2 regions of the Streptomyces sp. NBC_00223 genome follow, and region 1 is predicted to be linked to the other one. Evidence: riboswitches for the same ligand, from Rfam matches in the RefSeq annotation. Region 1 holds a riboswitch; the other holds the start of a gene.
What was found. Region 1 has a riboswitch for glycine ahead of gcvT (glycine cleavage system aminomethyltransferase GcvT). Riboswitches for the same ligand answer to the same signal wherever they lie in the genome.
Positions count from the first base shown of each region.

Region 1 (15,329 bases):
CGGGCCGGGCGCGCAGGTGCGCGGTGAGCTCCAGGGTGGGGGTCCAGCCCTTGAGGCCGAGGTCGAAGGCGGTCGGCGGCAGCGCGTCCACGGCGAGCAGCAGCGAGAGCGCGTCGTGGTCGCGCCCGTCGGCCAGGCCCAGCCAGCCGCGCATGTCGCCGGCGCCCGAGGGCCGGCCGACCGCCCAGCCCGCGGTGGCCGGGTCGAGCCGCAGATCGAGCCGGTCGAGGAACTCGGACGATCCGGGTACGGACCCGCCCGCGCCCGGGTCACCGGTGTCGACGCACGCGTCGGCGTCGGGCATGGCCGGCGGGGTCGCGGAGGTCCTTACGTCGTCGGGGAGCGCGTCCAGGTCCCCGTAGCCGGCGATGACCCGGATGCGTTCGACCTCCTCGCCGTCCTCGTCGGTCTGGAAGAGCGACGCCTGGCCGGTGGAGAGGGTGCGCCCGGCCCGTACGGTCTGCGTCCTGATCACCGCGGGGCCCGGCTGGGAGGCGGTGAGGTAGTGCGCGGTGATGGTGAGCGGGTCGGGGTGCGGCAGCGCGTGGCGCAGCGCCCGGCCGACGACGGCCAGCAGATAGCCGCCGTTGACGGCCGAGATGATCGTCCAGCCCGCGGACAGGTCGATGTCGTACGTGCCCGGCTCGTCCGGCCGGGGGGTGACCGCGGTGTCCCGGTCGAATTCGCTGTCGCCGATGGCCGCGCGGGCGGCTGCATATGCCATGGGGCCTACGTTACCCAGCGGTAGGGCCCGTTTGTCCAGGGTTTTCTGTGACGAAACGAGCAAGCGCTTGCTCTGGCGGGCCGCCGCACGAACCCGCGCCCCCGTGCACCCACCCCCGTACAACCGCCCCCGTGCACGGCGAGGGGGCGGCACCGGTCACCCGGTCCGCCCCCGTCCCCGTAAAGGACCCACCCCGCTACACCGCCGCCGCGCTCCGCGGCACCGCGCCGGGGGCGTTCTCCGGGTGGTGGCAGGCCACCTGGTGTCCGGTCGCCAGCGTCGCCAGCGGCGGTTCCTGCGTCTTGCACAGGTCGGTCGCCTTCCAGCACCGCGTGTGGAAGCGGCAGCCGGGCGGCGGCGCGATCGGCGAGGGAACGTCACCGGTGAGCAGGATCCGACCGTTGCTCGCGGAGGGCGCGCCCCCGCTCCCGCCGGTCGCGCTGCTGCGCTGCTGACGCCGCTTCGGGTCCGGCACCGGCACCGCGGAGAGCAGCGCGTTGGTGTACGGGTGGAAGGGCGTGGTGTACAGCGCCTCGCGGTCCGCGATCTCCACGACCTTGCCGAGGTACATCACCGCGATCCGGTCCGAGACATGGCGGATCACCGACAGGTCGTGGGCGATGATCACATAGGTCAGCCCCAGCTCGGCCTGGAGGTCGTCGAGCAGATTGACCACCTGGGCCTGGATGGAGACGTCGAGCGCGGAGACCGGCTCGTCGGCGACCACCAGCTTGGGACGCAGTGCCAGCGCCCGCGCGATACCGATGCGCTGCCGCTGCCCGCCGGAGAACTCGTGCGGATAGCGGTTGTAGTGCTCGGGGTTGAGGCCGACCAGCTTCAGGAGGTCCTGCACCTCCTTCTTCACCCCGTGCTCGGTCGCCACCTTCTGCAGCCGGAAGGGCGCCCCGACGATCGTGCCGATCGTGTGCCGGGGGTTGAGCGACGAGTAGGGGTCCTGGAAGATCATCTGTACGTCGCGGCGCATGGGTCGCATGTCGCCGGTACTCAGATGGGTGATGTCACGGCCCTGGAACTCGATCTTCCCGCCGGTCGGCTCCAGCAGCCGGGTGATCAGCCGGCCCATGGTGGACTTGCCGCACCCGGACTCGCCGACCACGCCCAGGGTTTCGCCCGGCGCGACCTCGAAGTCGATGCCGTCGACCGCCTGGACCGCGCCGACCTGCCGGCGCAGCAGCCCCCTGTTGATCGGAAAGTGCTTGACCAGACCGGTGACCCGCAGCAGCGGTTCGACGGGCTTACCCGACGCGCCCAGCTGGCCCGGCAGCTCCGGCTTGCCCAGTGAGGTCTTCTCCGCCACGGTCTTGTCCACGGCTTCGTCCCGGCCCTTCACAGCTTCGGCTCGATCTCTTCGGTCCAGATCCGGGCCTTGTCGTCCGGCGACAGATGGCAGGCGACGACATGGCCGGCGGCCACCTCGCGCAGCTCGGGGACGACCGACTCGGAGGAACCGCCGTTCAGCGACGCGTACGGGCAGCGCGGGTGGAAGGCGCAGCCGGACGGGACGTTGATCAGGCTCGGCGGGGAGCCCTTGACCGGGTTGAGCCGGTCGGTGCGCTCCCGGTCCATCCGCGGCATGGAGCCCAGCAGGCCCCAGGTGTACGGGTGCCGGGGCTCGGTGAAGACCTTCTCCGCCGTGCCGCGTTCCACCACCCGTCCCGCGTACATCACCAGCAGGTCGTCGGCGACCTCGGCGACCACACCGAGGTCGTGGGTGATCATGATGACCGCGGAGTGGAACTCCTCCTGCAGATCGCGGATCAGGTCCAGGATCTGGGCCTGCACGGTGACGTCGAGCGCGGTGGTCGGCTCGTCGGCGATGAGCAGTTCGGGGTTGTTGACCAGCGACATCGCGATCATCGCGCGCTGCCGCATACCGCCGGAGAACTGGTGCGGGTAGTCCGAGAAACGCCGCTGCGGCTCGGGTATGCCGACCCGGTCCAGCATTTCCAGGGCCCGCGTGGCGGCGGCCTTCTTCGACACCTTGTGGTGCACCCGGTACGCCTCGACGATCTGCGCGCCGATCGTGTAATAGGGGTGCATCGCGGACAGCGGGTCCTGGAAGATCATGGCCATCTTCCGCCCGCGCAGCCGCCGTACCTTGTCGGGGTCGGCGCCGATCAGCTCCTCGCCGTCCAGCCAGACCTCACCGGAGATCCGGGCCCGCGCGGTGCGGTGCAGGCCCATGATGCCCAGCGACGTGACCGACTTGCCGGAGCCGGACTCACCGACGATGCCGAGGGTACGGCCGCGCTGGAGGTCGAAGCTGAGGCCGTCGACGGACTTGACCAGACCGTCGTCGGTGTTGAAGTGGATGCGCAGGTCGCGCACGGAGAGAAAGGGCTTGGCGGCGCCGGGCGCGGTGGCCTCGGCGGTGGCGACCTGGGCGTTCTGCTCGGCCGCGCCGGGCCCTGCGGACTTGTCGGCGGGGCTCATGAGTACCTCACCCGGGGGTCGATTGCGGCGTACACCAGGTCAACCAGCAGGTTGCAGATGACGATGAAGAAGGCCGCCACCAAGGTGACGCCCAGCACGATCGGCAGATCGTTGTCCTGCACACCCTGGATGGCGTAGGCGCCCATGCCGGGGAAGGAGAAGACCTGCTCGGTGATGACCGCGCCGCCGACCAGCAGACCGAAGTCCATACCGAAGATGGTGATGATCGGGGTGAGCGCGGCCCGCAGACCGTGCTTGGCGACCACCGTACGCTCCCGCAGGCCCTTGGCGCGGGCGGTGCGGATGTAGTCCTCGCCCATCGTCTCCAGCATGCCGGCCCGGGTCAGCCGGGCGTAGAGCGCGGAGTAGAGGAAGGCCAGGCTGCACCACGGGACCAGCAGGTTCCACGCCCAGTCGGCCGGGTTGTCGGTGAAGGGCACGTAGTTCATGCCGTTCGACCACAGCGGCCACTGCACGGTGAAGATGCTCAGCGCGAGAATGCCGGTGAAGAAGATCGGCAGCGACACGCCCGCCAGGGCCACGCCCATGGACAGCCGGTCGAAGATCGTGCCGCGCTTGAGGGCGGAGACCACACCGACGGCCACACCGGTGACCAGCCAGATCACGGCGGCACCGATCGCCAGCGAGAAGGTCACCGGGATACGGGACTTCAGCTGCGGCCAGACCTCCACGTGGCTCTTGAAGGAGTAGCCGAAACACGGTGCGTGACACTGCACCGGGTCCGGGCCGAAGTTGTAGTGGGCGCCGACGAACAGGGCCTTGAGGAAGTGCCAGTACTGCTCGTACAGCGGAAGGTCGAACCCGAGGTTCTTCTTGATCGCCGCCACGGAGGCAGGGTTGGCGTCCTTGCCCACGTACTGGGTGGCCAGCTGGGTGGTCGTCTGGCCGCCGAGGCGCGGCACCAGGAAGAAGATCGCGAAGGTGATCGCGCTCACCACGAGGAGCAGCACCACCGCGGCGAAGACACGTCTGATGAAGTATGCGGTCACGGCCGTCCGGCGCGGCGCCCGCCGGACCGGGTCTCCCCGGACCGGCGGACGCCGTAGCCTTCACCTGCCTTTCGGATGCGTACGGGGCCTTGCGGCTACTTCGAGGAGCCGATCAGCAGGTAGTCGTACATGCCCAGATACGCCTGGGTGACCGTCACGTTCGTGGCGGACGGGGGACGGTAGAGCAGGTTCTTGCGGTAGATCAGCGGGACCACGGAGGCGTTCTCCATGACCAGCTTGTCGATGTCGCCCCACGCCTTGGTACGGGCGTCCGAGTCGGTGTTGGCGATCGCGTCCGACAGGGCCTTGTTGATGGCCGGGTCGTTCAGCTCCATCAGGTTGTTGCCGCCGGAGGGCTTGATGGCCGCGCCGTCCACGATCTGGTCCAGGAAGCCGTAGCCGGTCGGCCAGTCGGCACCCCACGCCATCATCATCATGCCGATGCCGTGCGAGTGGACGTAGGAGGGAACGCCCGCGTAGTTCGAGAAGTACTTGCCGGCCGGGAAGGTCTTGATGTCGACGGTGATGCCGACCTTCTTCAGCGCCGCCTGGATGGCGGTCGCGCCGTCCACCTCGGTCTGGCGGTCGGTACGCGCGGTCAGCGTGGTGTGGAAGCCGTTCGGCTGGCCACAGGCCTTGAGCGCTTCCTTGGCCTTGTCGACGTCACCCTTGTTGTCGGGCGTCGCGTACAGGTCGAACTTGTTGTAGCCGTTGACCGACGGCGGCAGCAGGGTGCTCGCCACGTCGCCCTTGACGGCGCCGCCCTCGGCGTCCACCACGGACGCCTTGTCGACGGCGTACTGAACGGCCTTGCGGCAGTTGACGTTGTCGAACGGCTTCACGTTCAGGTTGAGCGCCATGTACGAGGTCGCGCCCGCGATGGAGTCGTCGGTGGCGTCCAGGCGCTTCTTGTTGCCGAGCACCTTCGACTGGGTCTCGGCGGCCACGCCGGTGCCCGCCGCGTCGACGGTGAGGTTGTCGGCGAGCAGGGAGTCGTCGATGCTGCGCTGGCTGACCTTGAAGCGGATGTCGTACTCGTCCGGCAGCGCGGTGCGCACCTGGTCGGTCGACTGGTCCCACTCGGGGTTGCGGACCAGGACGGCGCTCTTGCCCTCGTCGTACGACTTGAACATGTACGGACCGCTGGACACGATGTGCTGCACGTACGTGGCGCCGGTGTCCTTGGCCGCCGGAACGGGCGCGGTCTGGGAGAAGGTCGCCAGGTAGTCGAAGTCGGCGAACGGCCGGTTCAGGTGGAAGACGATCGTCTGGTCGTCCGGGGTCTCGATGGACTTCAGCCCCTCGGGGGACTTGTCCTTGTACGGACCCTGGTACTTGTCGCCGCCCTCGAGGTACGCCTTGAAGTACGTCGGGCCGTTGGCCATGACCTCGGGCGCGAAGTTGCTGCGCTCGATCGCGTACTTGACGTCCTTGGAGGTGACGGCGGTGCCGTCCTGGTACTTCACCCCGGTGCGCAGGTGGTACGTCCAGGTCTTGGCGTCGGCGCTCGCCGTGCCCAGCCCGGTGGCCAGGTCGGGGACGAGCGTCAGGCCGTCCTTGCCCGCGGCGGGCTTGAACGTGAGGAGGGAGCGCCCGTAGAGCCGGGAGAAGTTCTGCACCCAGCCGTAGTAGGTGTTGCCCGGGTCGAGGGAGTCCGGCACGTCGGAGTCCGCGAGGGTGACCGTGCCGCCCTTCTTGCCGGACTGGTTCACGATCGACGTGAGCGCGGCGTCCCGGGCGGCGGCCGTGCCGCCCTTCGAGGTGGATTTGGAGTCGGAACTGGACTTGCCGCCGGAACCGCCACAGGCGGACACACCGAGCGCCATCGCGGTGGCCAGCGCCAGCGCCGCTGTCGCCTTTCTGCTGTTCATACCGGGTTATGCCCCTCATTCGTTGGGTTGCGTGGGTTGGCAACACTTTTGCCGTACGGCACGCGGGATGCCGCGCCCGCTGGAGCTCGAAGTGCCCGCGGATTCACTTACCGCGAGGGTCCAGCGCATCGCGCAGGCCGTCTCCGAGCAGATTGAAGGCCAGCACCGTGATGAAGATCGCCAGTCCGGGGACGAACATGTACTGCGGATCGGACTGGTAGACGTCTACCGCGCTGGTCAGCATGCCGCCCCAGGACGATTGCGGGGGGGCGATGCCGACTCCGAGGAAGCTGAGCGCCGCCTCGAAGAGGATGTTGGTCGGGATCAGCAGCGTCGAGTAGACGAGGATCGGCGCGACCAGGTTGGGCAGGAGTTCCTTGAAGAGGATGAACGGACCGCGGGCGCCCATGCTGCGGGCCGCCTCGACGAACTCGCGCTCCCGCAGGGTGAGGGTCTGGCCTCGGACGATCCGGCCCATGTAGGGCCAGTTGAAGAAGCCGATGACAAAGATCAGTACACAGATCCGCAGCGGAAGTCCGTTGAGGCCGAAGGCCCCGTCCTGGAGGGACGCGGAGATCGAGATGGCGAAGAGCAGCAGCGGGAAGGCGAGGAAGGTGTCCATCAGCCGGCTGATGACACTGTCCACCCAGCCGCCGTAGTAGCCCGCGATGACACCGAGCACGGTGCCGATCACGTTGGAGAGCACGGTGGCGCCGGTCGCCACCAGCAGCGAGATCCAGGAGCCCTCGATGATCCGGGCCAGGATGTCGCGGCCGAACTTCGGGTCGACACCGAGCAGATGATGCCAGCTCATGCCGCCCCAGCCGCCCTTGGGCGCCAGGAGTTCGGGGTCGACCAGGTCCTGGTGGAAGGCGTTCGGGTCCAGGCCGAAGACGGCCTCGATCGGCTTGGCCAGGATCGCCAGCAGTACGAGCAGGATGACCACGACGCCGCCGGCCATGGCCGCCTTGTCGCGTTTCAGCCGTATCCACGCGATCCGGCTGAGGGAGCGGCCCTCAATCGTCTTGCGGTCCGCCCCTTCGAGAACAGCCTCCGGTGATGACCCGGCCTGCCCAGGGGTGGTCTCTATCGGTGCGGTCATGGCTGACCCCTCTCGCCGGCGGGTAGCCGGCGCACGCCCGCCGCTGTAGCGGCTTAAATCGTTGATCATGCGATGTTGAGAAACGACTGCGACCGTTGGTGCGGTCGATAACGCTGGTTCACTTGTTACTAGCAGTGTTCATGCCGCAGGTTCTCTGCGGGTGGATTCTTGTGCCCGTCGGCGATCACCCGCCAGCCCTGATCGAGAAGGGATGCGCAACTGTGATGTGGTGATTCTTCGACCGTTACCAATGCTTAGAGCGGGGTACGGTCTGGTTGTGAACAAGCGGCTGCGCGCGGTGTGCGACCTGATGATGCCTCAGTCCCGGGAGATGGCGGGGCTCCACGAGTACGACGGACGGGTCCAGGATCTCTCCCCGGAGGGCATACGACGGTCACTGTCCGCACTCGACCGCGCCCGCCACCGGGCCGGTCCGCTCGACAGCCGGCACGACGAGACGCACCTGTCGATCTTCGAAGAATCCCTCCGGGTCCAGTACGGCGATCTCGAACTGCACCGGCGTGATCCGTACCCGCATCTGTCCAATCTCGAACTCGCCTGTTACGACCGGGAGTACGCCCCGCGCGAGGAACGCGCCGAGGCCCGCCGCAGGCACCTCGCGCAGTGGCCCGACGCCGTGGACGGCTCGCTCGCCGCGCTCGACCAGGTCAGCGCGCCGGTGGCCGAGGCGCTGCTCGGCGCGGTCCGCGGGCTCGCCGCCGACCTCGACCCCGACGCGGGCGCCGAGGAGACCGCCGCGCTCCGGGCGCACGCCCGGCTCCTGGCACGGGTCGAGGACGCCGCCGAGCACGGCGATCCCGACCCGCGGCTGGGCGGTGAGGCGCTGGCCGCGCTCATGGGCGCCCAGGAGGGCCTACGGGTCGATCTGGGCGCGCTGGCGGACGACGCGGAGCGCGAGCGCGCCCGGCTCACCGATCTGCTCACCGGCTCCTGCCGCGCGCTCGACCCGAGCCGCAGGGTGGACGAGCTGATCCCCGAACTGCTCGCCGACCATCCGGACGCGGACGGCGTCATCCCCGAGGCCGCCCGGCTCACCGAGGAGGTGATCGCCTTCACCCGCGAGCGCGGGCTCGCCCCCTGGGTGGACGGCGAGTGCCTGGTGGGCCCGGCCCCGCCGTCGCGCCGCTGGGCGATGGCGATGATGACCTGGGCCGCGCCGGGCGAGGCCGAGGCGCCGTCCTGGTACCACGTCACCCCGCCCGAGCCGGACTGGCCGGCCGAGGAGCGCGAGGAGTGGCTGACGGTGTTCAGCCGTACGAGCCTGCCGTCGATCACCGTGCACGAGGTCGCCCCCGGCCACTTCGCGCACGGCCGCGCGCTGCGCCGGGTGGAGAGCCCGGTCCGCCGGGCGCTGCACGGCCTGTCCTTCACGGAGGGCTGGGCGCACTACGTGGAGGAGGTCTGCCTCGAAGAGGGCTTCCGGGCCCATGACCCGCGGTTCGCGATCGGGGTCGCGCTGGAGGCGCTGGTCCGGGTCACCCGGCTGACCTGCGCGATCGGGCTGCACACGGGAGCGATGGACCTGGACGACGCCACCCGGCTCTTCATGCGCGACGCCCATCTGGCCCGCGCGGGCGCCGCGTCGGAGGCCCGCAGGGGCACTTTCGACGCGGGGTACGGGCGTTACACGTGGGGCAAGCTCGAAATCATGCGGCTGCGCGACCGCGCCCGCCGCACCGACCCGGCCTTCTCCCTCGCCGCCTTCCACACGTCCCTGCTGGCCCTGGGCAGCCCCCCGCTGGGCCTCCTCCCCGCCGCCCTGACGCCCTTGACGCCGAATCAGCCCGCCCGCAAGCACCCCAGCCCGCCCGACGCTTGAGGGCGGAACAAGCCCGCGCGGCGACTGAGCGCAGAAGCAGCCCGCCCGGCGTTTGAGGGCAGAACAAGCCCGCGCGGCGACTGAGCGCAGAAGCAGCCCGCCCGGCGTTTGAGGGCAGAACAAGCCCGCGCGGCGTTTGAGCGCAAAAGCAGCCCGCCCGGCGTTTGAGGGCAGTAGAAGCCCGTCCGGCGTTTGAGGACAAGCCCGCGCGGCGACTGAGCGCCCTACCGGGCGGGCCCCCAGGCGGCGCCGCCCCCGTACGCCTCACGGTCGAAGAACGGCTGCCCGTTCGCCCGCATCCACATGGCAACGGGGTCGTACCCGTCGGCCATCGCCACGGTCGAGACGGCAAGTCCGTCCGGCACCCCACCCACCGCCTGCTGCATCATCAACCGCACGGACTCCACCGCCTGCGGCACCCCCTCGTACAGCTCGACCCCCACCGCCAAGTACGGCTCCCCCAGCACCGGTTGCACCCACGCCCGCCGCAACGACCGCACCGCCGGGGTGCGGTGGGCCGCCTGCGCGAGCAACGCGTAGAACTGCGGTACCTGCAACGACGGTTCGCCGATCTGCAACGGCCCCGCGGGCAGCACTTCCAGCCCGACGGCGATCCGTCTCAGATCCGGCCAGGGAATGCCGACGCCGCCGCCGGCCGCGTGCGGATTGAGCCACAGCCCGGAGCGGTCCGGGTAGAGGGTGAGCGCGATGTCCCGCCCGGAGACCACCTCGTGGTCCCGGGTCCAGCCGCTCGCGGCCAGTTCGCGCGGCGAGGTGAAGCAGGGCGCGTACCCGTGGCCGCCGACCTCCATCGTGCCGTACTGCGCGTCGGGCGACCCGGACGCGCCCTGCCACAGCAGCATCCACACCTCGCCCTCGGCGAGGGAGGCGAGCAGGTTCTCGTATGCGTCGAACCGGCCGGGCGCCACCTGGAGCAGCATCTGCTCCACCTGGCCGGCCGGCGCCGCACCGCCTTGCGCGCCCGCGATCACGTGGGACCGCCCCTTTCCCCTCGTCGGTATTCGCACGACATCAAATCAGGTCGAGTGTTCCCGATGGAACGTCGACCGACTCAAGCGGCATCGCCTATACACCGCGTATACGACCGGTATACGCAACCGGCCCGAATCGCCCGATCCCTGTCCGCGGCCGGAAATACGGCCCCGCCCGTCCCGTACGAAACGTCAACCCCGTGCGGGGCATTCAGTCCCGCGCGAAGCGATCAGTCCCGCACCGCGCATTCAGTCGCGTGCGAAAAACGGCTGCACGGTCTCCAGCATCCAGTCGCCCACCGGGTCCTGTGCCACGTCGAGCAGGATCAGATGGACCGGCCAGGCCGTCGGCACCTCGCCCAGCGCCCGGCCGAGCGCGTCCATCGCGGCCGTCCGGTCCTCCTCCTGCCAGCGGTCAAGCTCCACGCCGACGAAGAGCGCGGGCGGCTGCTCCTCGACCGCGGCCAGCGCGCGCCGCGCGGTCAGCACGACCGGGGTGACCGCGAACTCGCCCGCCGCTGCGGCCAGGAAGTCCACCGGTTCGGTGTCGGGCTCGGGCTCCCACAGCAGCACCCTGGCGCCGATGGCCGGCTGGTCCGCGCCGCGCCCGGTCCGGCACAGGTCGGCGACCGCGGCCGGCGGCAGCGGCACCCCGACGGCGCCGCCCGGGTTGACCGCGATACCGATCCCCGTCGGCAGCCCGCGGGCGAACTCGTGGACCGGCGCGACCGTGCACGCCATCCCGTCGGCGGCCCGCCGGAACTGCTGCTCGGAGCTGAAGACGGGCACATAGGGAGCACCGTCCAGCTCGACGGTCGGCAGGTCGAAGCCGGGTCCGTCCGCCGGGCCGCCGTTCGGCAGCGGCACCCACACCCGGGAGCGGCCGAGCACCTCGATCAGCCGGGGCGTGGCCGCCGGGTTGCCGAGGCTCGCGGTGAGCACTTCCTCCAGCTCATTGGCCGGCCAGATGTACGGTGCCGGATTCTCCATGTCCACCCTTGTCCGCCCGTGTGCCGCCGTGCCCGGCGCCGTCCTGCTGCCGGGCAAACCCTAGCGGCTGGCGGCCCCGTACCGGTGGGTCACCGGGGGTGACGCTCCCCGCCGGGCCGGACGTCGTGCAATGATGAGCGGCACAACATGCATACCGGCCGTTGGAGGCCGCGCGGGAGAGCCCCGATCCCGGTCACCCGGGGGCGGGCGCCGAAGGAGCAAGTCCTCCCTTGAATCTCTCAGGCACAGATACCGCGCGGACGAGGCAGATCTGAAAAGCGGAGGAGCCGCAAGCTCCTTCCACCCAAGGTGCAAACCGTGCCCTCGCCGGGTTCACGGTGAACCTCTCAGGTTCCGATGACAGATGGGGAGGCCGGGGTCACCACCCTGACCTCGTGCCCGTCGTCCGTTCCGACCTGGGAGCCCGTAACCGATGAGCGATTCCCGCCGTACCGCCCTCGACGCGCTGCACCGCGCGCTGGGCGCGACCATGACCGACTTCGCGGGCTGGGACATGCCGCTGCGCTACGCGAGCGAGCGCGAGGAGCACCTGGCCGTACGCACCCGGGCCGGTCTCTTCGACCTCTCGCACATGGGCGAGATCACCGTGACCGGCCCGCAGGCCGGCGAGGCGCTGGACTACGCGCTGGTCGGCCATCTGTCCGCGCTGGCGGTGGGCCGGGCCCGCTACACGATGATCTGCGGGCCCGACGGCGGCATCCTGGACGATCTGATCGTCTACCGGCTCGCCGACCAGGAGTTCATGATCGTCGCGAACGCCTCCAACGCGCAGACCGTGCTGGACGCGGTCACCGCGCGCGCGGCGGAGTTCGACGCGGCCGTGCGCGACGACCGGGACGCGTACGCGCTGCTGGCGATCCAGGGCCCGGAGTCCTCGGGCATCCTCGGCTCGCTGACCGACGCCGACCTGGCCGGCCTCAAGTACTACGCCGGGCTGCCGGGCACGGTCGCCGGGGTGAGCGCGCTGATCGCCCGTACCGGATACACCGGCGAGGACGGCTTCGAGCTGTTCGTGGCGCCGGGCGACGCCGAGCGGGTGTGGCAGGCGCTCACCGAGGCGGGCGCGGCGGCCGGGCTCGTCCCGTGCGGGCTGTCCTGCCGGGACACCCTGCGGCTGGAGGCCGGGATGCCGCTGTACGGGCATGAGCTGACCGCCGCGGTGACGCCTTTCGACGCCGGGCTCGGCCGGGTGGTGAAGTTCGACAAGGCGGGGGACTTCGTGGGGCGCGAGGCGCTGGAGGCCGCCGCGGCCAAGGCCGCCGCGCACCCGCCGCGCAAGCTGGTCGGGCTGGTCGCCGAGGGCCGCCGGGTGCCGCGGGCTGGCTACCCGGTCACCGCCGCCTCGGGCGAGGTCGTGGGCGAGGTCACCTCGGGGGCGCCCTCCCCCACGCTGGGCGTACCGATCGCGATGGCCTACGTGGACGCGGAGCACGCGGCGCCGGGCACCGCGGGGGTGGCGGTCGACATCCGGGGAGCGCGCGAGGCGTACTCCGTGGTGGCGCTGCCGTTCTACAAGCGCGAGCGCTGAGCCCGCGCTCCCGCGTACGCCGCGGCGCGCACGTCCCGCCGGTCCCTTCCGTCTCCGTCACCGCCGCCTCACCTCTGTCCTCGGCGTTCCGCGCTCTTTCGCGGCGCGCGCGAGCACACCTCACCATCCAGGAGAATTCCGTCATGAGCATCAACCCTGAGCAGCTGCGCTACAGCAAGGAGCACGAGTGGCTCTCCGCCCCCGAGGAGGGGGCCGCCACCGTGGGCATCACCTCGCACGCCGCCGACGCGCTCGGCGACGTCGTCTTCGTCCAGCTCCCCGAGGTCGGGGCGACGGTCACCGCGGGTGAGACCTGTGGCGAGCTGGAGTCCACCAAGTCCGTCAGCGACCTGTACTCGCCGGTCTCCGGTGAGGTCACCGAGATCAACCAGGATGTCGTGGACAACCCGGCTCTGGTCAACTCCGCGCCTTTCGAGGGCGGTTGGCTGTTCAAGGTGAAGCTGTCCGACGAAGCGGCGGAGCTGCTGTCCGCCGCCGAGTACGACGCCTTCATCGAGGGCTGATCCCCGGCGGGCCGCGTCCGCGTCCGTCGCGGGCCGGGTCCGCGCGCCACCCCCAGATCTCGTTCCCGACCAGGAAGATCACATGTCGCTCCTGAACCAGTCCCTGCACGAGTTCGACCCCGACGTCGCCGCCGCCGTCGACGCCGAGCTGCACCGCCAGCAGTCCACCCTTGAGATGATCGCCTCGGAGAACTTCGCTCCGGTGGCGGTGCTCGAGGCGCAGGGCTCGGTGCTGACCAACAAGTACGCCGAGGGCTACCCCGGCCGCCGCTACTACGGCGGCTGCGAGCACGTCGACGTGATCGAGCAGCTGGCCATCGACCGGGTCAAGGCGCTGTTCGGCGCCGAGGCCGCGAACGTGCAGCCGCACTCGGGCGCGCAGGCGAACGCGGCCGCGATGTTCGCCCTGATCAAGCCCGGCGACACCATCCTGGGCCTGGATCTGGCGCACGGCGGTCATCTGACCCACGGTATGAAGATCAACTTCTCCGGCAAGCTGTACGACGTCGCCGCCTACCACGTCGACGCGCAGACCGGCCTGGTCGACATGGCCGAGGTCGAGCGGCTGGCCAAGGAGCACCGCCCGCAGCTGATCGTGGCCGGCTGGTCGGCGTACCCGAGGCAGCTGGACTTCGCCGAGTTCCGGCGGATCGCCGACGAGGTCGGCGCCTATCTGATGGTCGACATGGCCCACTTCGCGGGCCTGGTCGCGGCCGGGCTGCACCCCTCGCCCGTGCCGTTCGCCGACGTGGTCACCACCACGACCCACAAGACCCTCGGCGGCCCGCGCGGCGGCGTGATCCTCTCCAGGGCCGAGCTGGCCAAGAAGATCAACTCCGCGGTCTTCCCCGGTCAGCAGGGCGGCCCGCTGGAGCACGTCATCGCCGGAAAGGCCGTCGCGTTCAAGGCCGCGGCGACGGACGAGTTCAAGGACCGCCAGTCACGTACGCTGGAGGGCGCCAAGCTCCTCGCGGCGCGGCTCTCCCAGCCGGACGTGGCCGGGACGGGCGTCTCCGTACTGTCGGGCGGCACGGACGTCCACCTCGTCCTGGTCGACCTGCGCGACTCCGCGCTCGACGGGCAGCAGGCCGAGGACCGGCTGCACGAGGTCGGCATCACGGTCAACCGCAACGCCGTCCCGAACGACCCGCGTCCCCCGATGGTCACCTCGGGTCTGCGGATCGGCACACCGGCGCTGGCCACCCGCGGCTTCGGGGCCGAGGACTTCCGCGAGGTCGCCGACGTCATCGCGGAGGCGCTGAAGCCTTCGTACGACGCCGACGCCCTCAGGACCAGGGTCTCCGCCCTGGCCGCCAAGCACCCGCTCTACCCCGGCCTGTAGGCCCCTTTCCCCGGGTGGGGCCGCCGCGAACCGGCGGTCCCGCCCGCACCCCGGCGGACACTGGCGTCCGCGCAACCGAGGAGTACGCAACCGTGGCGATTTCGGTCTTCGACCTTTTCTCGATCGGCATCGGCCCGTCCAGCTCGCACACGGTGGGCCCGATGCGGGCCGCCGGGATCTTCGCCCACCGGCTGAAGAACGAGGGCCTGCTGGCGCACACCACGTCCGTACGCGCCGAGCTCTTCGGCTCGCTCGGCGCCACCGGGCGCGGCCACGGCACGCCCAAGGCCGTCCTGCTCGGTCTGTCCGGCCACTCCCCCCGTACGGTCGACGTCTCGACCGCCGACGACGAGGTGGCCGCGATCCACGCGTCGCGGCGGATCAGTCTGCTCGGGGCCCACGAGATCGACTTCGACCCCGCCACGCATCTGATCCTCCACCGCCGCCGCTCGCTGCCCTACCACGCCAACGGCATGACGCTCTTCGCCTACGACGAACTGGGCGCGCCGCTGCTGGAGAAGACGTACTACTCGGTCGGCGGCGGCTTCGTCGTCGACGAGGATGCTGTGGGCGAGGACCGGATCAAGCCGGACGACACGGCGCTGCGGCATCCGTTCCGCACCGGCGACGAGCTGCTGCGGCTGTCCCGCGAGACCGGTCTGTCCATCTCCGCGCTGATGCTGGAGAACGAGCTGGCCTGGCGCAGCGAGGCCGAGATCCGCACCGGGCTGCTGGAGATCTGGGACGTGATGCGGGAGTGCGTACGGCTCGGCATGTCCCGTGAGGGCATCCTGCCCGGCGGGCTCAAGGTCCGCCGCCGCGCCGCCCAGTCCGCCCGCCAGCTGCGCGCCGAGGGCGAGCCCGCCGCGCGCGCGATGGAGTGGATCACGCTCTACGCCATGGCCGTCAACGAGGAGAACGCGGCCGGCGG
Region 1 is NZ_CP108109.1:6,154,453-6,169,781, reverse strand. It holds gene OHA30_RS26395 (thioesterase family protein) at 1-724, opposite strand, end outside; gene OHA30_RS26390 (ABC transporter ATP-binding protein) at 921-2,024, opposite strand; gene OHA30_RS26385 (ABC transporter ATP-binding protein) at 2,072-3,178, opposite strand; gene OHA30_RS26380 (ABC transporter permease) at 3,175-4,188, opposite strand; gene OHA30_RS26375 (ABC transporter substrate-binding protein) at 4,284-6,059, opposite strand; gene OHA30_RS26370 (ABC transporter permease) at 6,163-7,161, opposite strand; gene OHA30_RS26365 (DUF885 family protein) at 7,439-9,001, shown strand; gene OHA30_RS26360 (enhanced serine sensitivity protein SseB C-terminal domain-containing protein) at 9,226-9,993, opposite strand; gene OHA30_RS26355 (enhanced serine sensitivity protein SseB) at 10,243-10,983, opposite strand; glycine riboswitch at 11,147-11,248, shown strand; glycine riboswitch at 11,250-11,354, shown strand; gene gcvT (glycine cleavage system aminomethyltransferase GcvT) at 11,417-12,532, shown strand; gene gcvH (glycine cleavage system protein GcvH) at 12,676-13,056, shown strand; gene glyA (serine hydroxymethyltransferase) at 13,139-14,398, shown strand; gene OHA30_RS26335 (L-serine ammonia-lyase) at 14,491-15,329, shown strand, end outside.

Region 2 (15,329 bases), 1.3 Mb from region 1:
TCCGCACCTCGTTGAGGGCGTCCCAGTCGACGCCTCGGCCGGCCTCCTCCCACGGGGCGTCCCCGCCCGCGTCGGCTTCGGTCCGGCCCGCGTCGGTGAGCGTGAAGAGCTTCTTGCCGCCCTCGCTCGCGCTGGTGATCAGGCCCTCGTCCTCCAGCAGTTGGAGCGTGGGGTAGACCGAGCCGGGGCTCGGCCGCCACGCGCCGCCGCTGCGTTCGGCGATCTCCTGGATCATCTCGTAGCCGTGCATCGGGCGGTCCTTGAGCAGTGCCAGGATCGACGCCCGCACATCGCCGCGGCGCGCGCGGCCGCGCGGTCCGCCGTGCCCCCGGCCGCCGGGCCCGAAGGGCCCGCCGCCGAAGGGTCCGCCGCCGAAGGGCTGCGGTCCGAATCCCCCGAAGGCCGCCCTCAGCCCCTCACGCTCGCCCCAACCGTGACGGCCGGGGCCACCGTGCCCGTGTCCGTGCTCATGTCCGTGTCCTTGGGAACGCATGATGTCGCTCCTTCCATCGTTGACCGTTCGCGACAGTTCAACGATATATCGGAACAACGCGAACGACAACCCCCGATCCCAGACACCCTGATCTCGCGCTGCTCCCCCTTGACCTCAAGCCCGCTTGAACCGCGACTCTGACCCGGTGACTCTCCCGCCGACCACGCGCTTGCTGCCGCGGCCCTACCAGCCGCTTTTCGTCCACCGTCCGTTCCGCCGGCTCCTGCCGGCCCTGGCGGCCTCCGACCTCGGTGACGGGATGAGCGTGGTCGCCGTGGCGTGGCTGGCCGTGCTGATCGCGCCTCCGGGCAGGACGGGGCTGGTCGTCGGTGCGGCGGTCGCCGCGTACGCCCTTCCCGGGGCCGCCGGGGCGCTGCTCTTCGGCCGTTGGCTGCGCCGCCTGCCCGCCCAGCGGCTGATGGCCGCGGACGGCCTGCTGCGCGCGGTACTTCTCGGCTGCGTGCCCCTGGCCTGGGCCGCGGGGATCCTGCACCCGGCGCTGTACGTCGTCCTGCTCGCCGGCTCGTCGGTGCTGCACGCCTGGGGAAGCGCGGGAAAGTACTCCCTGCTCGCCCAGATGCTCCCCGCCGAACAGCGGCTGGCCGCGAACGCGCTGGTCAGCTCGTCCACCTCGGCGTCCGTGATCGTCGGTCCCGCGCTCGCCGGATTCCTGGCGACAGTCGTCAGCCCGGCCTGGATCATCGGCCTCGACGCCCTGTCCTTCGCCGTCCTCGCCGTCCAGGTGGGCCGGCTGGGCGAGGTGGCCAAGGCGGTGCCGACGGCCGCGCCGGTCGATTCCGGCCGGTCGGCGGCCGGTCTGCACGTGCTGCGCGGTCAGCCCGAACTGCTCGGGGTGCTCGCCGTGACGTGGTTCTTCAACTTCCTCTACGGGCCGGTCGAGGTCGCGCTCCCGCTGCACGTCACCGATGACCTGCACTCCGGCGCGGGCCTCCTCGGGCTGTACTGGACGCTCTTCGGGGCGGGCGCCGTGCTCGGCGCCCTGGCCGCCGGCGCCCTGCGCAGGCTCCCGCTGTGGCCGGTCATCTTGGGCATCGTCGCCGGGTGGGGCCTGACGCTGGTGCCGTTCGGCCTGGGGGTGTCCGCGGAGGTCTCGCTGGCCTGCTTCGCTCTCGGCGGCCTGATCTACGGACCCTTCACGGCGCTGTCCTTCACCCTGTTCCAGGACCGCACCCCGGCGGCCCTGCTGACCACGGTCCTGGCCGCCCGTGGCGCCGCCCTGCTCACCGCCTCACCGGTGGGCACCGCGCTGGGCGGCCCGCTCACCGCCGCCATGGGGCCCCGGCTGGTGCTGGGGGTCTCGGGGATCGCGACCCTCGCCCTGGCCGTCGTCGCCGCCGGGGCGCGCGCGTGGGGAATGCGGCGTTCCGCCGAGCCGGGTCGTCCCGCGAGCTGAGCCGGGGTCCGCGGCGCGTGTCCGGGTGCCCGGCCTCATCCCCGGCCCGCCCGTCGCCTACGCTCCTGGCATGCGTATCCGAATCGTGGACGCCTTCACCGACCGCCCCTTCGCCGGGAACCCCGCCGGCGTGCTCCTGCTGGAGGCGGACGCCTTCCCCGCGGACCGCTGGCTCCAGCAGGTCGCGGCCGAACTCAACCTCTCCGAGACCGCGTTCGCCCACCGGCTGCCGGAGGGCGGGGACGCGGACTGGGCGCTGCGCTGGTTCACCCCGCTGACCGAGGTGGGTCTGTGCGGCCACGCCACGCTGGCCACCGCGCATGTGCTGCGCACCACGGGCGAGGCCCACGGCGTGATCCGGTTCCGTACCAGGGCCGGGGTGCTGGCCGCCGAGGCCGACGGCGACGGGACGATCACGCTGGACTTCCCGGCCGCGCCGCTGACCCCCGCCGAGGCTCCCGCGGGCCTGGCGGCGGCACTGGGCGCCGAGCCGCTGACCGTGCTCGACACCGGCCCGGACTGCGGTGACCTGCTGGTCGAGGTCGCCGACGAGCCGGCCGTGCGCGCGCTCGCCCCCGACTTCGCGGCGCTGGCCCGGCTGTCCGAGCGCGGGGTGATCGCGACGGCCGCCGCCGCCGACCCGGCGCGGGGCTACGACTTCGTCTCCCGCGGCTTCTTCCCCGCGGTGGGTGTGGACGAGGACCCGGTGACGGGGAGCGCGCACACGGCGCTGGCCCCGTTCTGGTCGGCCAGGCTGGGCCGGGACGCGCTCACCGGGTTGCAGGTCTCGGCCCGTACGGGACTGGTCGCCACCCGGCTGAGCGGCGACCGTGTCCTGCTCACCGGCTCGGCGGTGACCGTCGTGGACGGCGAGCTGCACGCCGTACCGTGACCGGCCGCCGCCGGGCGGGCGGGCCGGTCAGCCCGTGGGCAGCCAGCCGACCTTCCCCGCGAGCAGCGCGTAGCCGACGAAGGCGACCGTGTCGATGAGCGAGTGGGCCGCCACCAGCGGCCCCACCCGCTTCCAGCGGCGGTAGAGCAGCACGAAGACCACGCCCATGGCCATGTTGCCGACGAAGCCGCCGATGCCCTGGTAGAGGTGGTACGAGCCGCGCAGCACCGCGCTGGCGGCGAGCGCGGCCATCGGCGACCAGCGCAACTGGTCGAGTCTGCGCAGCAGATAGCCGACGACGATGACTTCTTCGAGGACCGCGTTCTGGACCGCGGAGGCGATCAGCACGGGGATCTTCCACCACACGTCGGGCAGCGACTCGGGGACCACCGTGAGGTTGAAGCCCGCCGCCCGCGCGCCGAGGTAGAAGGCGAGGCCGGTGCCGCCGATGACGGCCGCGACCAGGGCGCCCCACGCCAGGTCCAGCCGCGGCCGGCGCAGGTCGAAGCCGATCGCGGGCATCCCGACCCGCTCGCGGGCCAGCAGGTGCGCGACCAGGGCGACCGGCGCCAGGGCGGTGGCGATGGAGAAGACCTGCCAGGCCAGATCCAGCCACGGCCGGTGCGGGGCGTAGGAGCCGACGAGGGTCGCGGCCTGGTTCTTGAGCGCGCCGGGCCGGGTGACCGAGCCGATGAAGCTGATGAGCGCGGAGACCCCGCTGGCGCCCAGCGAGAGCGCGAGCACGATCAGGGTCTCGCTGCGCAGCATCCGCGCGTCGCCCGGGGCCTCCACCTCGTATGACTGTGTCTGCACGCGGCCCTCCATGTTCGCCGTCCCCCTCCAGCGCCGGTGCGCGCACGAACAGGGTCTCCCGGAACAAGATACGAAGATCGCGCCCATGGGTTCGTAGCCACCCCCGCACAGGACGGGCGGGGGTCGGGGGTCGGGGTCGGGGGTCAGCGCAGCGGCCAGGTGTGGACCGGCTCGCCCTCCTTCATGTACTCGCGGTAGCGCTGGGTCATCGCGGCCAGGGCGGGACGGCGGTCCAGGCCCTGGTCGCGGAGGCGGTGATAGACCTCGGACTGCCATTCGGCGCCATTGGTACGGCGCCGGCAGCGCTCCTCGATGATGCCGAGGTAGCGGTCGCGGTCGACGGGGTCGATGCCCCAGGAGTCGAGGCCGGCGGCGGCCAGCGGCAGCAGCTCGTCGCGGATCAGGTCGGCGGCCGGGACCTCGGCCAGCGCGGAGCCCCTCGGGCGCGGCCAGCGCAGGACGGCGTGGACACCGTCACGGCAGGCGGCGTCGAAGTTGGCGGCGGCCGCGGCGAAGGGCAGCCGGTGCCACAGCGGCCGGGGGGCCTCGGCCAGGGCGCGTACCAGCCCGTAGTAGAAGGCGGCGTTGGCCAGGACGTCGGCGACGGTGGGCCCGGCGGGCATCACCCGGTTCTCCACCCGCAGATGGGGGACGCCGTCCACGACCTCGTAGACCGGCCGGTTCCAGCGGTAGATCGTGCCGTTGTGCAGGGTCAGTTCGCGCAGCCGGGGCACTCCCCCGTCGTCCAGCACCCGCAGCGGGTCCTCGTCGTCGCAGATCGGCAGCAGGGAGGGGAAGTAGCGCACGTTCTCCGCGAACAGGTCGGCCGCGGAGTCGACCCAGCGTTCGCCGAACCAGGTCAGCGGCCGTACGCCCTGGGCCCGCAGCTCCTGCGGGCGGGTGTCGGTGGCCTGCTGGAAGAGCACCGGGCGGGTCTCGCGCCACAGCTCCTTGCCGAACAGGAAGGGCGAGTTGGCGCCCACCGCTATCTGCGGGGCCGATATCGCCTGCGCGGCGTTCCACACGGCGGCGAACCGGCCGGGCGTGACCTGGAGGTGCATCTGCGTCGAGGTGCAGGCCGCCTCGGGGGCGATGGACGCCGAGGTGTAGACGAGGTGTTCGACGCCTTTGATGTCAAGGGTGATGTCCTCGCCGCGCATCGCCAGGATGCGGTCGTTGAGGAGCGTGTAGCGGTCGGCGCGCGAGAGGTTCGCGGAGACCAGGTCCTGCACCTCCAGGGTGGGCAGAATTCCCACCATCACGATGTGCGCGCCCACTTCGCCGGCCATCCGGTCGGCGTAGCCGAGGCCGGTCCGCAGTTCCTCGGCCAGCCGGTCGAGCACCCGGCCGGAAAGCGGGTGGGGCGCGATGTTCACTTCAATATTGAACTGAGCGAGCTCCGTCTGGAAATCGCGGCTCGCGATGCGCTCCAGCACCTCTTCGTTCATCATGCGGGGCAACCCGGCGGAATCCGCGAGATTCAATTCGATCTCCAGGCCCATCAGATTGCGCGGCCGGTCGAATCGTCTCTCCGCCAGCAGTCGCTCGAGGCCCAGCAGACACTGCTGGAGCTTGCGCCGGTACCGTCGTCGGTCGGCCAGGTCGAACGCGTTGGCAACGACCTTCTCCCCCATCCAAGCGTCCTTCCTCGCGCGGGCCCCCACGGGAGGATGCCCACCCAAATGATCGATAACGCCCCCTTCGGCCCGGCGCCCACGCTAGGCTTGCCGTATCGGCCGTCCGAAGCACGTTCCCGGAGCATGTTCCCGTGGCACATTCGTCCAGCACATTCGGCCGCCCACGGGCTCCGTCGTAAACAGTTCGTGAATACGACCGGCGAGTTCCGGACGACCGCGGTTGGCCGATATAGCCACCGCAGGCCCGATAACCTGCGGCGATGGGTCACGCCTCCCTGCGGAAGAAGGCGAATTCTCGCCTTGCGCGTAATACTGGCGGCGAGTAGATGAAACACTGAGCGAACACGCGTCGTATAAACTCCGCGCACAAGGCAAGGTATCCGCCGTCGCGGACGTGCCTGAGCAGCAAAACTCCCCGTGCCGACAGGGCCGTCCGCACCCCGCCCCAGCTCCACTGTGCCCGCACCAACGTGTCTCCCAGTGAGAGGCGACATCATGCCGCTGCTTGTCCCCCCAGCACCCGCTCCAGCCCTGTTGAGCGTCCTGGCCGCGCTCAGTTCCCCCACCGCGGTCCTGGAGACCCGGACCCCGGCGCTGCGCACCGCCGAAGGCCCGCTGGACGCCGAACACCCGCTGCCTGTCCATGTGTTCGAACCGGCCGCCGTGCCGGGCGGTCTGCCCCAGGCGCGACTGATCGGCTGGCGGTTCCATATCAGGGCGGGTGCCCGGGTGGCCGCCGCGGGAGAGACCGTGGTCACCGCGGACGGGTGGGTGTTCTCCCGCTTCTCCGAGGGCCCGTACCTGGTGTCGACCGAGCGGGCCCTGCGCCAGGCGGAGGCGCTTCCGGCCACCTACCAGCCGCATCTGCTCTCGGTGCCCGGTCTGTACATGCTGGCCCTGTGGCTGCACTGCCAGCCGCGTGCGGACGCGGCGACCGTGCAGCCCGACCCGGGTGATCTGCTGATCCCGCTGGCCCCCGCGCCGCCCGGTATCACCTCGCACCGGGTGCACCGGCTGGTGGAGCTGGTGCCGGTGCTGCGCGGACGGCTCGCGCCGCCGCCGCTGGCCGGATCGCCCGCCTGACCGGCCCGCGAAACCTCGTTCCCCGGTGCCCCTCGCCCTCAGCGGGCGGGGGGCACCGCCGTACGTCCGGGCGCCGACGGTGACGCCGACCGCCCGGGTGGGTGACGCCGTGTCCCCCGATCCGGACCGCCTGCGGCAAATCCCTGCGGAACCACTCCGGGAGGGCAACACTGGAACCGGCCGCTCCACTCGCCTCTGGCAGCGAAAGAAAGACACCCCTCACCATGTGCAAGCACCACCCGCAGTGCCCTTCCGCAGCGTGTTCGGACCGTGAGGCCGCCTCCACCGTCGCCCACCACCCGGAGCAGGGCTGGAGCCTGCTGTGCAACGGGGTGCTGCTCTTCGAGGACACGGGAGAGTTGCTGCCCGACGGCCGGATCATCGCCCCGCACCGCCCGCTGGGCAGCGAGCAGGTCACCACCGCGGCCTGAGCGCGGACGACCGCCCGGCCCGGGCGAAGCTCTGGGGGCGGAACGGGCCCGCTAGGGGCGCGAGGAACTGCGCGAGCAACCCCCCACCGGCCGGTGGCCGGAAAACCACCCGAAGGGGCAGCCCCCTGGGGCTGGACACCCGGCCGCAGCCAGTGGCGGGCTGAGCGCGCAGTTCCTCGCGCCCCCAAAGACAGGGGCTGCCCCCTGAGGCCGAGTGCCGGCAACTGGCCGGCGGCGGGCTGAGCGCGCAGTTCCTCGCGCCCCCAAAGACAGGGGCTGCCCCCAAGGCAGATGTCCGGCCACCGGCCGGTGGGCGGCTGAGCGCGCAGTTCCTCGCGCCCCCACGGCGGGCTCAGTGCTCGTAGGCGTCCAGCGGCGGGCAGGAGCAGACGAGGTTGCGGTCACCGAAGGCCCCGTCGATGCGGCGCACCGGCGGCCAGTACTTGTCGGCCGCGGTCACCCCGGCCGGGAAGACCGCGTCCTCGCGGCTGTAGGGGTGCTGCCAGTCGCCGCCCAGCGCCGCCGCGGTGTGCGGGGCGTTGCGCAGCGGGTTGTCGTCCGCGGGCCACTCGCCCGAGCCGACCCGGTCGACCTCGGCGCGGATCGCGATCATCGCCTCGCAGAAACGGTCCAGCTCGGCGAGGTCCTCGCTCTCGGTCGGCTCGATCATCAGGGTGCCGGCCACCGGGAAGGACATGGTCGGCGCGTGGAAGCCGTAGTCGATCAGCCGCTTGGCGATGTCGTCCACGCTGACGCCGGTCTCCTTGGTCAGCGGCCGCAGGTCGATGATGCACTCGTGCGCGACCAGCCCCGCGGGGCCGGTGTAGAGCACCGGGTAGTGCGGCTCCAGCCGCTTGGCGACGTAGTTGGCGCCGAGCACGGCCACCTGGGTGGCCTGCTTGAGCCCTTCGGCACCCATCAGCCGTACGTATGTCCAGGAGATCGGCAGGATGCCCGCCGAGCCCCAGGGCGCCGCCGAGACAGGTCCGACACCGGTCGCCGGGCCCGCGGTGGGCTGGAGCGGGTGGTTGGGCAGATACGGCGCCAGGTGCGCGCGTACGGCGACCGGGCCGACACCGGGACCGCCGCCGCCGTGCGGGATGCAGAAGGTCTTGTGCAGGTTCAGGTGCGAGACGTCCGCGCCGAACCGGCCGGGCCGCGCGAGGCCGACCAGCGCGTTGAGGTTGGCGCCGTCCACGTAGACCTGGCCGCCCGCTTCGTGCACGGCCGCGCAGATGTCGGTGATGTTGTCCTCGAACACGCCGTGCGTGGAGGGGTAGGTGACCATCAGGACGGCCAGGTCGTCGCGGTGCCGGTCGATCTTGGCGTGCAGGTCGTCGACGTCCACGTCGCCGTCCTCGCGGGTCTTGACCACCACGACCTTCATGCCCGCCATGACGGCGCTGGCCGCGTTGGTGCCGTGCGCGGAGGACGGGATCAGGCAGACCGTACGGCCGGTGTCGCCGTTGGCCCGGTGGTAGGCGCGGACCGCCAGCAGCCCGGCCAGCTCGCCCTGGGAGCCGGCGTTGGGCTGGAGGCTGACCTTGTCGTAGCCGGTCAGCTCGGCGAGCTGGTCCTCCAGGCCGTGGATCAGGGCCAGATAGCCCTCGGCCTGCTCGGCGGGCGCGAAGGGGTGCAGCGCGCCGAACTCGGGCCAGGTCACCGGCTCCATCTCGGTGGTCGCGTTGAGCTTCATCGTGCAGGAGCCGAGCGGGATCATGCCGCGGTCCAGCGCGTAGTCGCGGTCGGCGAGCCGCCGCAGGTAGCGCAGCATCGCGGTCTCGCTGCGGTGCTGGTGGAAGACCGGGTGGGTCAGATACGGCTCGGTGCGCAGCAGGGCGGCGGGCAGCGCGTCCTCGGTGGCCGCGTCCAGCGCGTCGATGTCCGCCCGCGCGCCGAAGGCGGCGAGCACGGCGGTCAGCTGCTCCCGGCCGGTGGTCTCGTCGCAGGCGATGCCCACGTGGTCGGCGTCGGTCAGCCGCAGGTTGACGCCCGCCTCGCGGGCGGCTGCCACGACCTCGGCGGCGCGGCCGGGCACCCGGGCGGTCAGCGTGTCGAAGAACTCCCCGTGCGTGATCTCCACCCCGGCCGCGCGCAGCCCGGCGGCCAGCACCGCGGCGTAGCGGTGGGTGCGGCGGGCGATGCCCGCGAGCCCGTCGGGGCCGTGGTAGACCGCGTACATCCCCGCCATCACGGCGAGCAGGACCTGCGCGGTGCAGATGTTGCTGGTGGCCTTCTCCCGGCGGATGTGCTGCTCACGGGTCTGCAGGGCCAGCCGGTACGCCTTGTCGCCGTCGGCGTCGACCGAGACGCCGACCAGCCGCCCGGGCAGATTGCGGGCGTAGGAGTCGCGTACGGCCATGTATCCGGCGTGCGGGCCGCCGAAGCCCATCGGCACGCCGAACCGCTGGGTGGTGCCGACCGCGATGTCCGCGCCCAGGGCGCCGGGCGAGGTGAGCAGGGTGAGCGCCAGCAGGTCGGCGGCCACGGTGACGACCGCGCCGAGTTCGTGCGCCCGCTCGACGACCGGCCGCAGGTCCCGTACGGCCCCGGAGGCGCCCGGGTACTGGAGCAGCACGCCGAAGATCCCGCGCTCGGCGACCTCGGCGGGGATGCCGTCGCTGAGATCGGCGACGACGACCTCGACACCGGTCGGCTCGGCGCGGGTGCCGATGACGGCGAGGGTCTGCGGGAAGATGTCGGCGTCGACCAGGAAGACGCCGTCCTTGACCTTGCCGACGCGGCGGGACAGCGCCATCGCCTCGGCGGCCGCGGTGCTCTCGTCCAGCAGGGAGGCGCCGGAGGTGGGCAGCCCGGTGAGGTCGGCGACGACGGTCTGGAAGTTGAGCAGCGCCTCCAGGCGGCCCTGGGAGATCTCCGGCTGGTACGGGGTGTAGGCCGTGTACCAGGCCGGGTTCTCCATCACGTTGCGCAGGATGACCGGCGGGGTGAAGGTGCCGTGGTAGCCGAGGCCGATCATCGGGGCCAGCACCTGGTTGCGGTCGGCCAGCGCGCGCAGCTCGGCGAGCACGTCGGCCTCGGTGCGGGCGGCGGGCAGCCGCAGCGCCTCGGCGCTCCTGATGGTGTCGGGCACGGCCGCGTCGGTCAGCTCGTCGAGGGAGCCGTAGCCGACCTGGGCGAGCATCTTCGCCCGCGCCTCGGCGTCGGGGCCGATGTGGCGGCGGGCGAAGGGCACGCCGGCTTCGAGCTCGGCGAGGGAAATGCGGCGATCAGTCATCTGCGGAGGCCTCCTGGTCTGACGACCTTCGGGGGTGCCGCGGCGCGGGCACCCTTACGGCCTCCCCCTCTGTCATCAGAACCTGAGAGCTTCACCGCCCCCGGCGGGGAGCGGCTTTCACCGTCGGTGAGGACACGTCCCGGTCGCGGCGCTTCCGGGGCAGGCCCTGCTTTCCAGAGTGACCTCACCCGTGCGGTACGGATGCCTGAGAGATTCCGGGGAGGGATTGCTCCTTCGGCGCCTCCCTCAACGCCTCTCACGGCGCGTTCTCGGAGGACTCTCCCGCATGGGGTCGACAGCCGCTTCCCAGCTTACCAGCGCGCCTGTCGCGCGTTCCCGGCGCGCCGGTTCGGGTCGACACCGCCCCTGATGTGCCTTTTGGTGGTAAGCAGCAGCTGTTGTCGTTGGTTGGAGGGACCGTGCAGACCGACATCGATCCGCGCAGCCTGATCGGCCGCCGGGCCCTGGACCGTGACGGTACGAGGATCGGCACGGTGGACGAGGTGTACCTGGACGACGCGACCGGCGCCCCCGAGTGGGCGGCGGTGCGCACGGGGCTGTTCACCCGGGACGCGTTCGTACCGCTGGAGCCGAGCGAACTGGTGGGCGACGAGCTGCGGGTGCCGTACGAGAAGGCGCTGATCAGGGACGCGCCGGACTTCGGGGTGGGGCGGCATCTGTCGCCCGAGCAGGAGTTGCAGCTCTACCACCACTACGGCATGGACGTGCCCAGGTCGGACGCCGAGTCGCTGCCGCCGTCGGGCAGGGACTTCGGCGAGCTGGCGGGCGGGGACTGACCGCCGCTCGCCGGGACCGATGGGCCGCCCTCCGGTTCCGCCGGAGCCGTGCCCGAGCCCCCGGCCGCAGGTCCGGCGGCTTCGGGGCCCTCCGCCGGGGCCATGAGCGGCAGCGGATCGCTGTGCGCCAGCGCGGGGTCGTCCGTCGCGAAGGTGCGGACGCGACCGGGCACGGTGTCGGTGGGCACCTCGAAGCGGACCGTGACCCGCCCCACCCCGCTGCCCTGGACCCACCCGGCGCCGTACTCCGTATGGGTGATGTCCTGGCCGGGGAGCCAGCGCCCGGCCCGCTCGGCCCGCTCGGAGACCGGGGGCGGGCTGACCGGCAGTTCCTCGGGCCGCTCGGCGCCCTCCCCGGGCTCTCCCGCGCTCTGGGCGAAAAGGTCCTCCTGGGTGAAGTCCGCGAGCCCGGCGACGCCGACCCCGAGCAGCCGTACGCCGCCGGTCGTGTCGACGGACTCGGCGAGCCTGCGGGCGGTCTCGCGGACCACGGCGGGGTCGTCGGTGGGGGCCCGCAGCGTCTCGGAGCGGGTGAGGGTCGAGAAGTCGTATCTGCGCACCTTGACCACCACGGTCCGCCCGGAGCGGCCGGCCCCGCGCAGCCGCTGCGCGCAGCGCTCGGCGAGCCGGTCGATCTCGTAGCGGACATGGGCGCGGTCGGTGAGGTCGCTGTCGAAGGTGTCCTCGACGGAGATGGACTTCACGTCCCGGTCGGCGACCACCGGCCGGTTGTCGAGGCCGGCCGCCATCGCGTACAGGGAGGCGCCGTGGGCCTTGCCCAGCAGCCGGACCAGCTCGGGCTCCCCCGCCTGCGCGATCTCGGCGACGGTGGCGATACCGGCCCTGCGCAGATGGTCGGCGGTCGCCGGGCCGACACCCCACAGGGCGCGGACCGGCAGCGGGTCGAGTAAAGCGCGCTCGGTGCCGGGCTCGATCACCACCAGGCCGTCGGGCTTGGCCTTCTCCGAGGCGAGTTTGGCCAGCAGCTTGGAGGCCGCGAGGCCGACGGAGGCGGTGAGCCCGGTGGCGGCCCTGATGTCGGCGCGCAGCCGCTCGGCGACGGCGGGCGGGTCGGCGCCGCGCCCGCCGGCCTCCAGGTCGACGAACGCCTCGTCCACGCTCAGCGGCTCCACCAGCGGCGACAGCCGGCCGAGCAGACCCATCACGATCTCGCTGACCTGCCGGTAGATGCCGAAGCGCGGGATCAGATAGGCGGCGTTGGGGCTGAGCCTGCGGGCATGGGCCATGGCCATCGCGGAGTGGACGCCGTGCACGCGTGCCTCATAGGACGCGGTCGACACGACGCCGCGGGGCCCGAGGCCGCCGACCACCACCGGCTTGCCCCGCAGGCTCGGCTTGGACGCCTGCTCGACCGCGGCGAAGAACGCGTCCATGTCCAGATGCAGGATCGTCGGCGTACTTCTCACACCATCGATCGTGCCGCACGGCACCGACAATCACCGTACACGTGTACGGAGTGGCGACCTGGAGGGTCAGACCGCCCGGTTGCGCCGCCGGGCCAGCTCGTCGGCCGGGTTGTGGCCCACCAGGGTCTCCCCGGTGTCGACCCGCTCGCCGTGCATCTCGGACAGGGCGCTCTCCACGTCCCGCCAGACCACGCCCACCGCGATGCCGAAGATGCCCTGCCCGCCCTGGAGCAGGTCGACCACCTCGTCGGGCGAGGTGCACTCGTAGACGGTGGCGCCGTCGCTCATCAGCGTCATCCGGGCCAGCTCGGCCGGGCCCACGGACCGCAGGTGCTGTACGGCCGTCCGGATGTTCTGGAGGGACACGCCGGTGTCCAGCAGCCGCTTGACGATCTTCAGCACGACGACGTCGGGGAAGCTGTAGAGCCGCTGGGTGCCCGAGCCGTACGCGGGCCGCACGCTCGGCTCGACCAGGCCGGTACGGGCCCAGTAGTCGAGCTGGCGGTAGGTGATGCCGGTCGCCGCGCAGGCCGCCGGCCCGCGGTATCCGACCTGCTCGGCCGACGGATCGGCGACGGGCGCGGCCGCCGCCTCGGCGGCGGTGCGGGCCAGGGTCCCCTGGGTCGGATACGGGCCGCCGGTCGCCAAACCGTCGCCGGTGCTTCTCACGCAGCCCTCCGTCCCTTCACATCCGGTGGCCGTGTGCACGTGCCACCGGACTTTCCCTCCCGACGGTAGGCAGTCGTCAGGGGTGCGTCAACGATCGCCACACTCGGCACGCCGAGTGAAATTCACCCCAGGAGTGGTTTCATCTGACCGCAGCCCGGGAACGGCACTTCGAATGGTCTCAACTGAGCAACCTTGCTCCCCGCATCAGGCCGCGCAAGGCCCTCGGCCGACCGCCGCCGAGCGGCTCTCCGATCGGCCGAACGGGTTACTGGTTGCTGGTGCCGAAGTCCTCCGGAGAGATCTGGTCGAGGAATTCGCGGAACTTCTCGACCTCGTCCTCCTGCTCGTCCGGGATCGCGATCCCCGCGTCGTCCAGCACACCGTCGCTGCCGTAGATCGGCGTTCCGGTGCGCAGCGCCAGCGCTATGGCGTCGGACGGGCGGGCACTGACCTCGACCCCACTGGCGAAGACCAGCTCCGCGTAGAAGACGCCGTCGCGCAGATCGGTGATCCGCACCTCGGTGAGGGTCTGCCCCACCGCTTCGAGCACGTCCTTGAAGAGGTCATGAGTCAGCGGTCGCGCAGGCGTCATGCCCTGCTGCGCGAAGGCGATGGCCGTGGCCTCTCCCGGCCCGATCCAGATGGGCAGGTACCGGTCGCCTCCCACTTCACGCAGGAGCACGATCGGTTGGTTGGAGGGCATTTCGACCCGGACACCCACAACGTCGAGCTCGTTCACACAGCAACCCTAGGCCGTGCCCGCCGGGTTTGGGTAGTCGGGCACTCCCCGGCCCGGCCCGCCGGCCCCGCCGGACCCGGCGATTTCCCCGTCAGCGCAGGCGAAGCCGCAGTGCGGACCGCATCAGCGCGGCATGCAGCCGAACGGAGAGCGAGGCCAGTTCCCTGGCGGTGACCTCGGCGTGGGTACGGGTCTGGGGGTTGCGGTGCCTGCGCAGCGGCGCCACCACCTGCTCCACCAGGCCCGCCTCCCGCTCGGCCGCGGCCTTCACGGCCCGCAGATGGCGCGGTTCGAGGCCGAACCGGCCCAGGTCCACGATCAGCCGCGCGATGGTCAGCGTCTCGGCGTCGAAGCCGCCGTCCCGGCCCGCCTCGACCAGGCCGTACGACTCCCACTCCGCCAGAGCGGCGCTGTCGGCCCCGGTGGCGGCCAGCAGCTCCTCCCGGCCGATCCGGACCTCCGCGGGCGCCTCGGGCTCCTCGGAGCCGTCCAGGGGCTCTCTGGCCTCCGCGGGCCCTGGCAGCGCGACCTGCTCACCGCGGTCCAGGGCGTCCAGGTGCTCCCTGATCACCCGCAGCGGCAGATAGTGGTCGCGCTGCACCCGCAGCACGTACGCCAGCCGCTCCACGTCCTTGGCGCCGAACTTGCGGTAGCCCGAAGGAGTGCGCTGCGGGTCCACCAGCCCCTCCGCCTCCAGGAAGCGGATCTTGGAGATGGTGACCTCGGGGAACTCGTCCTGGAGCCTGCCCAGCACCGCGCCGATGCTGAGCAGGGCGCCGTCGTCGTCGACAGCGGCGGCAACGGTGGCGGTGCCGTCCCCGGCACCGCCTGACGTTCTCGGCATGAACACCTTCCCTGGGGTCCCCGCGAAGGGGGGTCAGACCCCCCGCAGGCTCGCGTAGAAGACCAACCGGTACTTGCCGATCTGCACCTCGTCGCCGTTGGACAGCCGCACGGCGTCGATCCGCTCCCGGTTGACGTAGGTGCCGTTGAGGCTGCCGACGTCGGAGACGGTGAAGCCGCCGTCCTGGCCGCGCCGGAACTCCACATGGCGGCGGGAGACGGTCACGTCGTCCAGGAAGATGTCGCTCTGCGGGTGACGCCCGGCCGTGGTCAGCTCACCGTCCAGCAGGAAGCGGCTGCCGGAGTTCGGACCCCGGCGCACCACCAGCAGCGCGGAGCCGATCGGCAGCGCGTCCACGGCGGCCTGGGCCTCCTGGGACAGCGACGGCATCTGCGTCTGGCCGGTGGCCTCCGCGTCGTACGCCTCCAGGCCGGAGATCGAGATCGTCGAGGTGGTCTCGGACGGGCGCTCGAAGGCCCCACCCGCTCCGGCGCCCCGCAGCGGCGCGCCGCAGTTGTTGCAGAAACGGCTCGCCGCCGCGTTGGTGTGACCGCACCTGCTGCATACCGGCAAGTCGGACCCTCCACCCGTGGTCGGGGTCGCTGATTCCCCGAAACCTATGCGGGCGGCCGAAGCGGGGTCAACAGACGCCACGCCGGGCGTGCCGGAGTTGCCGCCGGCGGGGCCCTGCGGATCGGCCCTGAACAGCGGGCGGTCCGCGCTCTGCTCCTCCTCCGGTGCGTTCCGGGGCGCGCGATGGCGCGCCGTGGCCGGGTCACCCGACTGACGCGCGCTCTTGCCGAACAACTTCCCAAACAACTTCACGGGCGATTCCCCTTGAAAGAAGCAGAC
Region 2 is NZ_CP108109.1:7,476,594-7,491,922, reverse strand. It holds gene OHA30_RS31895 (PadR family transcriptional regulator) at 1-493, opposite strand, end outside; gene OHA30_RS31890 (MFS transporter) at 639-1,907, shown strand; gene OHA30_RS31885 (PhzF family phenazine biosynthesis protein) at 1,978-2,799, shown strand; gene OHA30_RS31880 (CPBP family intramembrane glutamic endopeptidase) at 2,827-3,624, opposite strand; gene OHA30_RS31875 (glutamate--cysteine ligase) at 3,756-5,246, opposite strand; gene OHA30_RS31870 (hypothetical protein) at 5,745-6,332, shown strand; gene OHA30_RS31865 (DUF5999 family protein) at 6,557-6,763, shown strand; gene gcvP (aminomethyl-transferring glycine dehydrogenase) at 7,116-10,001, opposite strand; glycine riboswitch at 10,185-10,296, opposite strand; gene OHA30_RS31855 (PRC-barrel domain-containing protein) at 10,421-10,798, shown strand; gene OHA30_RS31850 (DNA polymerase IV) at 10,714-12,225, opposite strand; gene OHA30_RS31845 (MerR family transcriptional regulator) at 12,292-12,894, opposite strand; gene OHA30_RS31840 (bifunctional nuclease family protein) at 13,160-13,633, opposite strand; gene ftsR (transcriptional regulator FtsR) at 13,725-14,477, opposite strand; gene OHA30_RS31830 (FHA domain-containing protein) at 14,511-15,050, opposite strand.
Region 2: another riboswitch for glycine. It lies ahead of gcvP (aminomethyl-transferring glycine dehydrogenase); the one in region 1 lies ahead of gcvT (glycine cleavage system aminomethyltransferase GcvT).